DNA from 2 places in the Bacillus salitolerans genome. Region 1 is predicted to be linked to the other one. Evidence: predicted binding sites of a transcription regulator. Region 1 holds the regulator's gene; the other holds the start of a gene.
What was found. Region 1 encodes LexA, which represses DNA repair genes until DNA is damaged. Its sites were predicted from a motif close to CGAACATATGTTCG; they were not measured.
Positions count from the first base shown of each region.

Region 1 (7,307 bases):
GTTTTTCTCCATTCTTTCTATGATAGGAAAAATTTATGCTCTCTCATAAACTAAAGAAAAGCACCCGGTATGCGAGTGCTTCGTCTTTCCTTTATTTAATGCGATTATTCATCGCCTTCATCATTTGGTTAACCTTCTTTTGAGATGGTTTTTGACCCATCTGCATCATCATAGTACGTAGCATTTGTTCATTAATCGGTGGATTCTTTTTTAAGTAACTCATCATATATTGACGAGCAATGAAAAATCCTAGAGCGACCCCAGCTATTAGAGCTAGAACACCAACTAGAATAACGACCCATAAATCCATATTTCTTCCTCCTTCAAGTTGTCTATTTTACAGTTTACACAAACAGAATCTATTATACAATATGAAAATAATATTTACACAAATTTTCGTTGCTTTATGGGTGAAAGCCAACCGTACCTTGCTTGTCCTAAATCAATGGCTAAAAATCTAGAATCCCATTTCCTTAATAAATCAAATAGCATCATTTCAGTCTCATAGTTTCCAGTTCCTACTACCCATATATACCGTTCATGAACAGAAAGACTAGCTCCACTTCTAGTTGCTTGATCATGAAACATAAAACCTTCTGTTGTGATGGTGAAATTGATATTCCCCTTCAATTCTGATTCTATAAACTGATTAAGCTGTATAGCTGGAAGAGGCTTTGTTATATATTCAACCTGCTTATTAAGAATATTTTTTCTCTCTTCATTTCGTTCCTCATTAAACTGAAAAAATAACCTATAGAACATGATTTCCCTTCCGAAGTAATGATTCGCAAATTCTTCTTCTACCCAATAAATTTGATATTGCCTCATCCTTTTACTCCCCCCGCTTCATACAGCAACCTATATTATATGTATGATTATACAGGAGGATTATTAAAAGGATTGTCTAACACTGACGCGCGAAGGCTCTATTTTTGTCGAAAAAACACCCCTTATAATATAAGGGGCATTTTGGATTAATTATTTACAGTAATGATTTCATTTGGGACACAACATTTTCAACGGTAAAGCCATACTCTTTCATAACGATTTCACCTGGCGCAGAAGCACCAAATGTATGAATACCAATGATCTTACCTTCATCACCTGTGTAACGCTCCCACCCAAGAGGATTTGCCATTTCAATGGCTAAACGTTTTTTTACATCCTTTGGAATAACTGACTGCTTATATTCAGGTGTTTGTTTTTCAAAACGATCCCAAGAAGGCATACTGACGACAGAAACTGAAATACCTTCTGTTTCTAATACTTTTTGGGCCTCAATTGCAAGTGTTACTTCAGAACCACTAGCAAGTAGGATTCCATCCGGTATCTCCTTCGTTGCGCTTGACACAACGTAAGCACCTTTCTTCACACCATCATAGGCAAGTTCTTTACTAGAATCCATTGTAACTAAGTTTTGTCTAGTAAGAACTAGAACAGTTGGAGTATCCTCTGATTCAATTGCCAATTTCCAAGCAGCTGAAGTTTCATTACCATCAGCTGGTCGAATAACACTTAACCCAGGCATTGCTCTTAATGACGGAAGTTGTTCTATCGGTTCATGTGTAGGTCCATCCTCACCAACTGCAATACTATCATGAGTGAATACGTAAGTAACAGGGATTTGCATAAGGGCTGAAAGACGAATGGCCGGACGAAGATAATCTGAAAACACAAAAAATGTTCCGCCATATACTTTTAACCCACCATGAAGAGCCATACCATTTAGCGCAGCACCCATTGCAAATTCTCTTACACCAAACCATATATTTCTTCCACTGTAGTCTTCATGAGAAAAATCTACCGTTCCTTTTATCATCGTTTTATTGGACCCTGCTAGATCTGCTGATCCACCGAAGAAAAACGGTACACCTTTTGCAATTGCATTTAACGCTTCTCCAGATGATGCACGAGTGGCTAAGCTCTTCCCTGCTTCATAAGTAGGAAGATCATTAGCCCAGCCATCAGGTAGTTTACCTTGCATTGCTGAAGTAAGCTCCGAAGCTAGATCCGGATAGTTTTCCTGATACTTTTTAAACAGATGTTCCCATTCTTGCTCTTTCTCTTTACCCTTTTCCACTATGGTTTTATGAAAATGTCTATATACTTCCTCTGGGACATGGAAATCTTCTTCAAAAGTCCATTTATAAGCTTCTTTCGTCAGTTTTGCCTCATCTGACCCAAGTGGGGCACCATGGACATCTGATGTTCCTGCTCTATTTGGAGAACCATAGCCAATTGTAGTCTTTACTTCAATTAATGTTGGACGATTAAGTTCTGTTTTTGCCTCGGCAAGTGCCCGACTTAATTCCTCAACACTATTTCCATCCTCCACTCGAATAACTTGCCAACCGTAAGCTTTAAAACGGTCTTCCACGCTTTCTGTAAAGGCTTTGTCTAGTTCACCATCTAACGAAATATCGTTTGAATCATAAAGAACAACTAATTTTCCTAATCGTAAATGAGCAGCTAAAGATGCAGCTTCAGCAGATACACCTTCCATTAAATCTCCATCGCCACAAATGGTGTATGTAAAATGGTCAATGATGTTCAAATTATCTCGATTATATTTGCCTGCTAAATGGCTTTCAGCCATTGCCATTCCAACCGCCATTGCAATCCCCTGTCCTAAAGGACCTGTCGTTGCTTCTACTCCAGGTGTGTGCTTATATTCAGGGTGACCTGGTGTTTTACTTCCCCACTGTCGGAATGCTTTAATATCATCCATTGAGAGGTCATAACCTGAAATATGTAATAAACTATATAGAAGCATTGAACCATGACCAGCTGATAATACAAATCGATCGCGATTAAACCAGCTTGGATTTTTAGGATTGTGATTCATAAATTTCGTCCATAATGTATATGCCATTGGAGCAGCCCCCATTGGCATCCCTGGGTGACCAGAATTCGCCTTTTCAATTGCATCGATTGACAATGTTCTAATAGCGTTAATAGATAAATGATCGATAGTTTCTGTCAAATTCAACATCCTTTCTAATTAAACTAATATGTTTTTATAGATTGGCTTATTCTTATATATAGTATATCAATGATAAGAACAAAATTAATGAAGATTTTTTCTCTGTGCTTTACTTTTCTTTAACTTTTCTGGGGTAACATCTGTTCCTTTTTCATCAACAACCTTTATAGAATGTAAATGATCTACCATTTGACCTCTAAAAGCTTTTAAATATTCTTCCCTAAGACTTTTCTGTTCTTCCATTTCTTCCTTTGTTAACCCAACTTCTTTTGATTTCTTCGATAGATGGTTAATTCTAGCTAATTTTTCCTGTGATAGCATTTTTAGTATACTCCTTTACTTCGGTCTTAAGCATATACGTATGATACTAAAAGAACCTGCTTGGAATCAAGCAGGTTACATTTTTCATCTAATTAATGAGCTTAATGAGCGACTGATCCATCAGCGACAAGTAAAACTGTATCTGATATATGTTCCTTTTTAACAGGTATTACAATCCTTTCACCCGCAACAATAAGGTTTCCGTCAATGTTATTCTTTTCTTCGACCCATTTAATAAACTGAGTCGTCGCTAAACCATGTTGATCTGCAAACTGTTCAGCAACATCCCATAACGTATCCCCAGAAGATAGCTGAATAAACAAGTACTCTTCTTCTAGTCGACTATCTTTATTGATATAGGAAGAAACAAAGAAAATAGAAAAAATTGTGAACAGGAAAAGTATATAGAATGATAGATTCATCATTTTTATTTTCATATAAGCGACCCCCAAAAATAGAATGTATGTTCTTATATGATTAATTTAATACGAACATTTGTTTTTGTCAATCATTTTTCTCGAACTTATGTTTGTATATTTGTAGTAGGCATGGTATACTGTTTGTAATTATATGGAGCTATTGGAGTGTTTTACTATGAAGAAACTATCAAAACGACAACAAGATATTTTGGAGTTTATTAAACGCGAGGTTCAGCTAAAGGGTTATCCACCTTCTGTTCGTGAAATTGGAGAGGCCGTTGGCCTAGCATCTAGTTCCACCGTCCATGGTCATCTCGCAAGATTAGAGAGTAAGGGATTAATTCGAAGAGATCCTACTAAACCAAGAGCTATTGAAATTCTTGATCAAGACAATATTGTTCAGCCTGTTTTTAATGGATCTGTTATTAATGTACCGATTATCGGGAAAGTAACTGCTGGACAACCCATTACTGCGGTAGAAAATATAGAAGATTTCTTTCCTATACCTGACCGGTATGTAACACCTGGAGAAAATGTATTTATGTTAGAAATTATGGGTGATAGCATGATTGAAGCTGGGATATTTGACGGAGATCTCGTACTTGTCCGTCAACAGAAAACAGCCAATAACGGGGATATTGTTGTTGCTATGACTGAAGAAGATGAAGCAACAGTGAAAAGGTTTTTTAAAGAGAAAGACTATATTCGTTTGCAACCTGAAAATTCCAGTCTTGAGCCAATTCTATTAAAAAGTGTTTCAATACTGGGTAAAGTCATTGGTGTCTATCGAACATTACACTAAGAAGAAAAGTCTTGGAAAACCCAAGACTTTTGTCATTCTTTTCTAACAAACAATCTATTTACTACACTTTTTGCATTAATAGAGCAATGGATCTGATTCAATGATATCAAGCGTTAAATGCTCCTTCGAGGATAAATCGATTTCATAAGGTACAATTTTTTGGTTATATTCATCTCGAATGATCCTTACTTTTGGTCTACCTACCGAATGAAAATTATAATCCGAAATAATTCCTATCCTGCCATCATTCATTTTCACTGTTAATCCTTGAGGGTAAATTGCAATACACCCTTTAAATAATTGAATTTGTTTACTTTCAAATTGGGAGCCACTACCAGCATACAAAATTTCTAATGCTTCATGTGGCAAAAAAGGCGTCCGATAAGCTCGATGACTTGTCAATGCACTAAATACATCTGCAACACTAATAATTTTTGCATAACTATGAATTTCAGTTTCTTTTAACCCTCTTGGATATCCCGTTCCATCTAATTTTTCATGATGTTGAAGTGCACAATGTGAGACAGTCATTGGAATTTCATGAATTTTACGTAATAGATCAAACCCCAGTTCTGTGTGTTTCTTCACATATTCATATTCCTCTTCTGTTAGTTTTCCAGGTTTATTTAATACCTCATGGGAGATAAACACCTTTCCTACATCATGTAACATTGCACCTAATCCGATTTCTTCAATATTTTTTAGTGGCAATCCATTCTCAATGGCTAATTGACATGCATATATGGTCACATTTAAGCTATGCTGGTAAATATCATTTCCGTGAATTTTTGTAGTAGCCAATAAATTAATAACTGTTCTGTTTTCTGAAAGGCATGATAATAAGTCCTTAAAAACTTTTTGCAAGCTTCGGATTGCTCTTCCTGTCTTCATCATTCCTTGTAGGTTGCTACCGCTTGTATCCTTTAGTTCAGCGATAGTGTTTAAACTATCTGTAATTACATTGACTGCTTCTATACGAAGCCTCTCAGGAACTGATTCAACAATTTCTATTCCTTGCGAAAGTTCATCTTCTATATAGACAGAATAAATATGAAGTTTTTTAAGTCTCTGGATTAAGCGATCAGAAAGTTCAGTCCCTTTAGCTAGAAGAACTCTTCCATTTCCATCATAAATCGATTGCCCTAACATCATTTTTGATTCACATCGTTCTAGTGGTACTAACCGCATATCTATTCTCTCCTAAGTATGATTCGTCCCGTATCCTTTGATAAACCTTGATGAAGTACTTTCTTTTATGAAAGGATTTATTTTCACTAAATGTCTACTATACAATATTCTTCGACATAAAATGACGAATTCCTTGCTACATTTTTAATAATTCTGTTCTCTATTACACATCATTTAATTCTCTGTAACATACATTCTTTTCACAGAATTCAGTTTTTTTCAGAACAAAAGTCTCAGGGGGCCCCCCTTAGCCTAAGGCAGAGCAAATGTTCTGTCATGAAAAAAAGGGTGGTGTTCCCTTTTATTCATGACAGGTTAGTTGACCAAGGAAAAAGTGATTTTTCTTTTCCCCCTCGAGTAGGATGAAATGGCAAAGATCGTCGCCATTTCATCTTGGCTGGGTGCTGGAGCTGGATTTAGCCGTAACATTGTATCAACTAAACACCAGAAACTTATACTTTCTTAGTTTAATAAAAAAACCTCGATACCAATGGTATCAAGGTTTTATATATATTAATACGTTGACATATATTGCTCACGTTCCCAAGGATGAACTTGAGTACGGAACATATCCCATTCAATTTCCTTTGCTTCAATAAAGTGCTCTAGTAAGTGACTTCCCAATGCCCCTTTAATGACTTCGTCTGTTTTTAGGTTCTCTAGTGCATGGTAAAGTGTTGCTGGTAAATCAACGATACCATTTTCTAAGCGCTCTTGCTTGTTCATTACATAGATGTTACGATCTACCGGCTTAGGAGCTTGAAGTTTATTCTTGATACCATCAAGACCTGAAGCTAGTAGTACTGCCATTGCTAAATATGGGTTAGCAGAAGGATCCACACTTCGTATTTCTACACGAGTACTTAGGCCACGTGAAGAAGGAATACGAATTAGTGGACTTCTGTTTCTTGCAGACCACGCAACATAGCAAGGTGCCTCATAGCCAGGAACTAGTCGCTTGTATGAATTTACAGTAGGGTTTGTTACAGCTGTAAAATTAGGCGCATGCTTTAACACACCAGCGATAAAATGAATTGCATCGTCACTTAATTGCAAATCTTTGCTTGGATCAAAGAACGCATTTTCGTTACCCTTGAATAACGAAACGTTAGCATGCATCCCAGAGCCGTTCACTCCAAATAATGGTTTTGGCATGAAAGTAGCATGTAAACCATGTTTACGAGCTATTGTTTTTACTACTAGTTTAAATGTTTGAATATCATCACATGCCTTGAGAGCATTAGCATATTTAAAGTCAATTTCATGCTGTCCAGGTGCAACCTCATGGTGTGAAGCTTCAATTTCAAAGCCCATTTCTTCTAATTCAAGTACGATATCACGACGGCAATTTTCCCCTAGGTCAGTTGGTGCTAGGTCAAAGTATCCACCCGCATCATTTAACTCAAGAGTAGGTTCCCCTTTTTCATCTAGCTTGAATAAGAAGAACTCTGGTTCAGGTCCTAGGTTGAAATCAGTAAAGCCTAGAGCTTCCATTTCTCTTAACACACGCTTTAAATTATTTCGTGGATCTCCTTCAAATGGAGTGCCGTCTGGATTGTAAATGTCACAAATTAAGCGTGCAACCTTTCCTTTT
Region 1 covers NZ_JBHUEM010000003.1:672,893-680,199, reverse strand. The annotation lists gene ACFSCX_RS04970 (YneF family protein) at 92-310, opposite strand; gene sirA (sporulation inhibitor of replication protein SirA) at 385-828, opposite strand; gene tkt (transketolase) at 983-2,983, opposite strand; gene ACFSCX_RS04955 (DUF896 domain-containing protein) at 3,068-3,304, opposite strand; gene yneA (cell division suppressor protein YneA) at 3,406-3,741, opposite strand; gene lexA (transcriptional repressor LexA) at 3,899-4,525, shown strand; gene ACFSCX_RS04940 (HD-GYP domain-containing protein) at 4,601-5,713, opposite strand; gene glnA (type I glutamate--ammonia ligase) at 6,227-7,307, opposite strand, start outside.

Region 2 (7,307 bases), on a different contig from region 1:
GTAGAGATTGCTACCGGTACAAAGGTATTAATAATTGAGATAAGTGATGATACGTTATTAGTATCCCCTTATGACCAATTATAGATAAAAAAGGAGTAGAGGAGTGGAGAAATGGAATCATACATGTTAATTCCAGCAATCGTTATAGGTGTATTTTTAGTGCTTGGTCTTGCTTTTTGGGCAAGATACAAAACGGTAAGTTCAGATGAAGCAATGATTGTAACAGGTTCTTTCCTTGGTACAAAAAATGTGCTTTCCGATGAATCAGGACGAAAAATTAAGATTGTCCGTGGCGGAGGAGCTTTTATTCTGCCAATCTTTCAAAGGGCAGAGTTCATCTCATTATTATCTCATAAGTTAGATATTACAACCCCAGAAGTATACACAGAACAAGGTGTACCCGTTATGGCTGATGGAGTTGCCATTATAAAAATTGGGGGATCTGTTGAAGAAATTGCAACAGCAGCTGAACAATTTTTAGGGAAACCGATTGAAGATTTAAGAAGTGAAGCACAAGAAGTGTTGGAAGGGCATTTACGCTCGATTCTTGGCTCCATGACGGTAGAAGAAGTATATCGTAACCGGGATCGCTTCGCACAAGAAGTTCAAGGCGTTGCAGCTAGAGACTTAAAGAAAATGGGTCTGCAAATTGTTTCCTTTACCATCAAAGATGTTCGAGATAAACACGGTTACCTAGATTCACTAGGGCGACCAAGAATTGCAGCTGTTAAGAGAGATGCAGAAATTGCAGAAGCAGAGGCAGTAAGAGATTCACGTATTAAAAAAGCGGCAGCAGAAGAAGAAGGCCAACGTGCTGAATTAATCAGAGATACGTCTATCGCTGAAGCAACAAAAGATAAAGAATTAAAGGTAGCAGCGTACAAGAGAGAGCAAGACACAGCAAAAGCAGAAGCAGATCAAGCGTATCAAATTGCTGAAGCCAAAGCACAGCAACAAGCAGTTCAAGAAAGTATGAAGGTAGAAATTGTTCGTAAGGAACGCCAAATTGATTTAGAAGAAAAAGAAATTTTGCGTCGTGAAAAGCAGTATGATGCGGAAGTTAGAAAGAAAGCAGATGCAGATCGTTATTCGGTTGAGCAATCAGCTGAAGCAGAGAAAGCGAAGAGAATGCGTGAAGCAGATGCTGTTCAGTATAGAATTGAAGCTGAAGCTAAAGCAAGTGCAGAAGCTGAACGTGCCCAAGGTAGTGCAAAAGCAGAGGTTATTCGCTTGCAAGGTCTTGCAGAAGCTGAAGCAAAGGAAAAGCTTGCTGAAGCCTATAAGAACTACGGAGAGGCTGCGATTCTTGATATCCTTGCGAAAATGCTTCCTGAAATGGCAGAGAAAATCGCTGCACCACTTGGTAATATTGATAAAATTACGGTTGTCGATACAGGGAATGGTGACGGTGCCAACCGTGTAAGTAACTACGTTACACAGCTTATGGCAACTGCACCAAACATGATTAAAGATGTGTCGGGAATTGATTTAGAGCAAATTATAAATAACATAACGAAAAAAGCACCTGCTCAAAGTGAGCAAGTAAATAAGACAATCCAGGCACCTGCCAACATTTCTGAGCAACATGAATAAAAATAAGCTAGCCTTAATAGGCTAGCTTATTTTTATGTTTGGAACCCTTCATAAAATGTTGATAGGATGGGTTATCTTATGGAGAGACCTTATTGTTCTAGGCATGTTTCATGAGCTGTTTATATTCGTTTGATAGCTTATAAAATGTTTTCAGGTCTCGATTATCTAGTGCTACATCTATTTCTTTATTTAGTTTTTTGGCTTTTGAATTAAAGATGATTTCATCAAGAATCATGTCTACATAAAAATTTCGACTTTCCTGAACCTCTAGTCTCTTTCTTGCAGCAGATTTCATCAATTCAGTATAGGATTTTCCTTTTTTCATGATGCTCACTCCTGAGGTAAGAATGTAAAACATCGTTATCATCGGGCATTTGTTTCATATATTTATTCAATTATAACGAAGAAGTACATTCTTTTCAATTGTTTTCTGAATATTTAAGAAATTAACTAAATAGTAAAAAAGGTGAATAAAAATAAATATGACGGATAATACATTCTATGAAGGTACACACTATAATAAGATGGAGGTGGGTAACCCATGACAGAAAATCATCATGGATATACGAAAAAAAACGAAATCCCTTTTGGTACACCACTAAATCCTCAAATGACTGTAACTGCGGGGTTTAATCATTTCAGTGGTTCGAACCTTGGTGACTCAGTAGATGAGCATATTTCAGTAGAAGAGGGTAATGAGTATATAGCTGAAAAGGAAATACAGCAAGTATACAATAATTCTTAAGTATATTATGTACTTGCTAAAAAAGTGATTCTCCAATAATTGGGGAGTCACTTTTTTAGCAAATTGGGAAGTCGATGCTACTTATTAACTAGGATACAGCATAAGAAACACTCGGCACTCGCCAAGTGTTTCTTAAATGTTTTGTGAATTTTTCCACTTTTCTCTTTTATTTCGCCTCACTTTGTCTTATTATGAAATGGAAAAATAGTAAAGGAGTGTGATTGTTTGAAAGAGACCGTTTTGAAAGAATATGAAATTAGTCCGTACACAATGGCTGTTTTGCCAGAGGTGACAGAAAGAGGTCTATACTCAAGGATAATGGAGATTGAGACGAGCTATATTGTCGCAATGAAGCCAATTGAAATTATGGATAGAAGCTGCCGTTTTTTTGGAAGTAGTCTTCAAGGCCGTAGAGAGGGTACACGTGAAATCATGGGTATTACCCATAAGGCGCCCATCGTTATTGATCCATCCAACTACATTTATTTCTTCCCCACATTATCCCCAAGCAGGGAGCAATGCGCATGGATCTCACATGCTTATGTAAAATCCATTAAAGCTACAGAACATCAAACTACACTTCAATTTTCCAATCACGAATTGATTGATTTATCCATTTCAAAAGGTTCACTAGAAAATCAGTTGTACCGAACAGCACAATTACGAGCTACATTATCAAGTCGAATAGAACCAGAAACAAGAAGAGTGTCTTTCTTAACCTCATCGCACCATCGTTTACAGAAGCAGTAGTTACATCTATGCTCTTGTTTGTAATAAGTACTTTTCCATTATTGATTGAACACAATTACGAATTCTTGGATTAAAGTAATTATGCTGTTCCTCGTAGCCTTTATAGACAAAAAGGAAAGTCGTAAATGTATCATCTCTTTGTAGCTGCTGTGCTTTCAGCTTTTTCTTTTTCATTTCATGCTTAATTATTGCTAAATCCCTTTGAATATGATTCATAGATTCCTCAATACACCGTAAATAAGGCTGCTTTAACTTAAAGGGTGCTTTTTCAATAATTTGTAAATCTCGCTGAAAGACAGTCAAAGTCATAGGTAGAAAAAGTGATTGTTCTAACAAATTACGATCTTCGTCAGGTATGCGTGTCAAAGTAGGTCACTCCCTCATTAGAACGTTTGTTCGTACTTCTATCATATTGAACGAACAGGATAATTGCAAGTGGAAATATCTTTTTCTTAGAAGGCGGAAAGTTTCAATTATTCCAACTAATAAACATGAGTCTCAAACGTAAACCTCATAGAAGTCCAAAGTACTAACGATGCAAAGAAGGAGATAGTATTTCTATTGTCGAAATATTATAAAAACACAGGTGTGAAGGATGTGTATCTAAGTATGATCAAAAAAAGAGGAATAAAACCAGAGGATCTATTTAAACTAAAGTCCGTTAATTGCCCGTTGTATTCTCCAAGCGGAGAGAATTTTTTATTCGTGGAAACTGTCATGGACGAGGAAGAGAAAAAATATTACTCTCATCTCTTTGTAGGTAATAATGACGGTGATCAAATTAGGCAATGGACTTTTGGGAAGGTACGTGATGTGAATCCTGCATGGTCACCTGATGGAAAATGGATTGCGTTCTTATCTAATCGCTCCGAGAAGCAGCAAGTATTTGTTATGAGTGCTTCTGGTGGTGAACCAAGACAAGTAACAGATACACCAAATGGAGTAAGTCAGTTTGGATGGTCACCAAATAGTAAGCAGCTACTTATTTCGCATTTGCTTAGTTCTGAGAATGAAGAAGTAAAGTCTGAAGCTAAAAGTGAACAATTAGAGCCTATGGTTGTTGAAAAGCTCGCCTACAAGTCGGATGCTAGTGGCTTCTTTGATCATAAGTATTCAAAGGCTGCACTTGTAGATATTCATACAAATAAATACGAACCGTTAACAACAGATGACGTAAATTATTCGATAGGCTGCTTTTCTCCTGATGGTAAAAATGTCGTCTTATTCGCAAATCCTTCTGATGAAGCCGAGTATGAGCTGATTACGGATGTGTATATAGTAAATTTAGAAAATAAAAACATGGAACGAATTACAAGCTCCAATGGACAGTATAGTCAGGCAAGTTGGTCACCTGATGGAACCTATCTTGCTTTTATTGGACATGAAAAGGAGTATTTGTCTGCAACACTATCTAGAATTTGGTTGTATGACCTTCAGAAATCGGAGCTTACATGTTTAACTGAAAATTTAGATGTTCATATTGGTGATGTGGCAATTGGTGACTTTCAGCAAAGTGGTAGTGACAGAGGATTAGTATGGACGTTAGATAGTACAGGCTTTTATTTTATTGCCAGTGATCAGGGTAGTACAGCTGTCTATTATGGTGATATTGAGGGGTTGATGTATCCGGTTATCCTCGACGATCAGCATGTCTATAGCTTCACTGTCGATGTTCATAAACATAAGGTGATTGCAGGTATTAGTACACACGTGCAACCTGGTGAACTCTTTATGTTTGATTTACATACAGGAGAGAAAAAGCAGCTGACAAATGTAAATAAAGTATTCTTAGAAGGCATAGACATAGTAGCAGCAGAAGCATTCCGCTTTAAAGCACAAGATGGGTGGGACATTCACGGCTGGATCATGAAACCAGTTGGCTTAAAGGAAGGCAAGAAAGTACCACTTGTTGTCGAGATACACGGTGGACCACATATGATGTACGCGAATAGCTATTTCCATGAGTTTCAAGTGCTAGCAGCAAAGGGCTTTGCTGTGTTATTTACGAATCCAAGGGGGAGCCACGGCTACGGACAGACGTTTGTCGACGCCGTTCGAGGTGACTATGGCGGAAAGGATTATCTAGATATCATGTCTGCTGTAGACTATGTACTAGAGAATTATGACTTTATTGACGAAGCGCGCCTTGGTGTAACCGGTGGAAGCTATGGTGGATTTATGACAAACTGGATTGTTGGACACACAGATCGCTTTAAAGCGGCTGTTACCCAGCGAAGTATTTGTAATTGGATTAGCTTTTATGGGGTGAGTGATATCGGTTACTTCTTTACGCAGTGGGAAGTACTTAGAGGAGAAGCATTTGATGTGGAAAAGTTGTGGAATGTCTCACCATTAAAATACATAGATAACATGAGGACTCCACTGTTAATTCTGCATAGTGAAAAGGATTATCGTTGTCCAATTGAGCAAGCAGAACAATTATATGTATCTTTAAAGCATCAAAAGAAGCAGACGAAGCTCGTTCGTTTCCCAGAAGCAAATCATGAGCTTTCCCGTAGCGGTGATCTATCCTTACGGCTTCATCGTTTAAACCATATTGTGAACTGGTTTGACAACTATCTATAAAAGAATTTTTGTATTGTCTAATTATTGTTGTACAATAATTGTATTATAAGATTCAGGCTAGGGGAGCTCGTTCATGGATGTAGAGTCATTACAACAATTCTGGCAATCAATACAACATTATTTTACATTAGAACACGTTCAAGAACTGATGGATGAGTACCGAGACTTAGGACCTTTACCGGGTATTTTTCTCCCGATGTTAGAAGCCATTTTTCCCTTTCTCCCTTTGTTCATCTTTGTGGTAGCAAATGCTGCTGCATTCGGATTATGGTTAGGGTTTTTATATTCATGGATTGGGGCATGTTTAGGAGCAATCCTTGTTTTCTCCATTGTTCGGAGATTAGGTCAAAAACGTTTTTTTCAGTTTTTAAGCAAGAACAAACAGGTTCGTAAACTGACAATCTGGGTAGAGCGACATGGGTTTGGCCCACTGTTTCTATTATTATGCTTTCCGTTTTCTCCCTCTGCCATTATCAATGTCGTTGCGGGGCTCTCTAGGGTAAGCATGTACCAGTTTATTTTAGCTGTGCTAACTGGGAAAATGGTCATGATTTTTATCATAAGTTTTATTGGGTATGATCTCAAATCATTAATACAACAGCCTATACGTAGTGCCATTGTAGCTTTTATTATTTTGGTATTGTGGTATGTCGGAAAGCGAGTAGAGCTATATTTAAATGCGAGAACAAAAATGAACAAGGGAGAGGAAAAACGATGAAAAAGAAACAGGACAGGAATGGTTTTAGTTGGATGAAAGCAATTGGTCTAGGTCTCATACTCGCATTTACTGTCCGTTCCTTTTTCTTTTCAAGCTATATCGTAGAAGGTCAGTCTATGTCCCCAACCCTACAAGAAGGAAATTTACTTGTCATAAATAAAATTGGTTATCAATTTGGTGAATTGAAACGATTTGATGTAATTGTCTTTCATGCAAACGAAAAAGAAGATTATGTCAAACGAATCATTGGTTTACCAGGCGATCGAATTTCCTATGAGAATGATATCCTATATATTAATGGAAAGCCGTTTGAGGAGCCTTTCCTACAACCCTACAAATCACTATTCACTGAAAACCAACTAACCTTTGATTTTACATTACAGGAAATCACTGGTGAGGAAACCGTTCCAGAAGGACATTTATTTGTTATTGGAGACAATCGAATTGGAAGCTTTGACAGCAGGCATTTCGGCTTTATTCAAATTAATCAAGTAGTTGGCAAGGTGAATCTTCGCTATTTTCCACTCGATCAGCTAGATATCTCTTTTTAAACCCACTTTACGTGGGTTTTTTTTATGAATCAAAAGAAATTATAAGTTTTGATTGCATCTTTATTTCGATCTGATTAGTAATCCAGCTCCAGCACCCAGCCAAGAAATGGAAACGATCTTTGCCATTTCATCCTACTCGAGGAAAAATGAAAAATCACTTTTTCCTTGGTCAAATAACCCTAAATGAGTAAAAGGGAAAAAACGCCCTTTTTTTCATTTAGGAACATTTGCTATGCCTGAGGCTAAACGGGGCGCACTGAGCCTTTTGTTCATCATCCAAAAAGTGACATAAATATGATAGAATTATATAAATATTCTAAGTAATAATAGAGGGTGTGGTAGTGTGACTTCTTCATTTATTTTA
Region 2 covers NZ_JBHUEM010000052.1:261,780-269,086, forward strand. The annotation lists gene ACFSCX_RS21760 (NfeD family protein) at 1-84, shown strand, start outside; gene ACFSCX_RS21765 (flotillin family protein) at 112-1,593, shown strand; gene ACFSCX_RS21770 (IDEAL domain-containing protein) at 1,691-1,918, opposite strand; gene ACFSCX_RS21775 (hypothetical protein) at 2,135-2,338, shown strand; gene ACFSCX_RS21780 (competence protein ComK) at 2,564-3,088, shown strand; gene ACFSCX_RS21785 (YhjD family protein) at 3,095-3,454, opposite strand; gene ACFSCX_RS21790 (S9 family peptidase) at 3,698-5,674, shown strand; gene ACFSCX_RS21795 (TVP38/TMEM64 family protein) at 5,748-6,392, shown strand; gene lepB (signal peptidase I) at 6,389-6,943, shown strand; gene ACFSCX_RS21805 (winged helix-turn-helix domain-containing protein) at 7,287-7,307, shown strand, end outside.
Region 2: the regulator LexA is predicted to act here: its motif matches at 3,474-3,487, upstream of ACFSCX_RS21785 (YhjD family protein).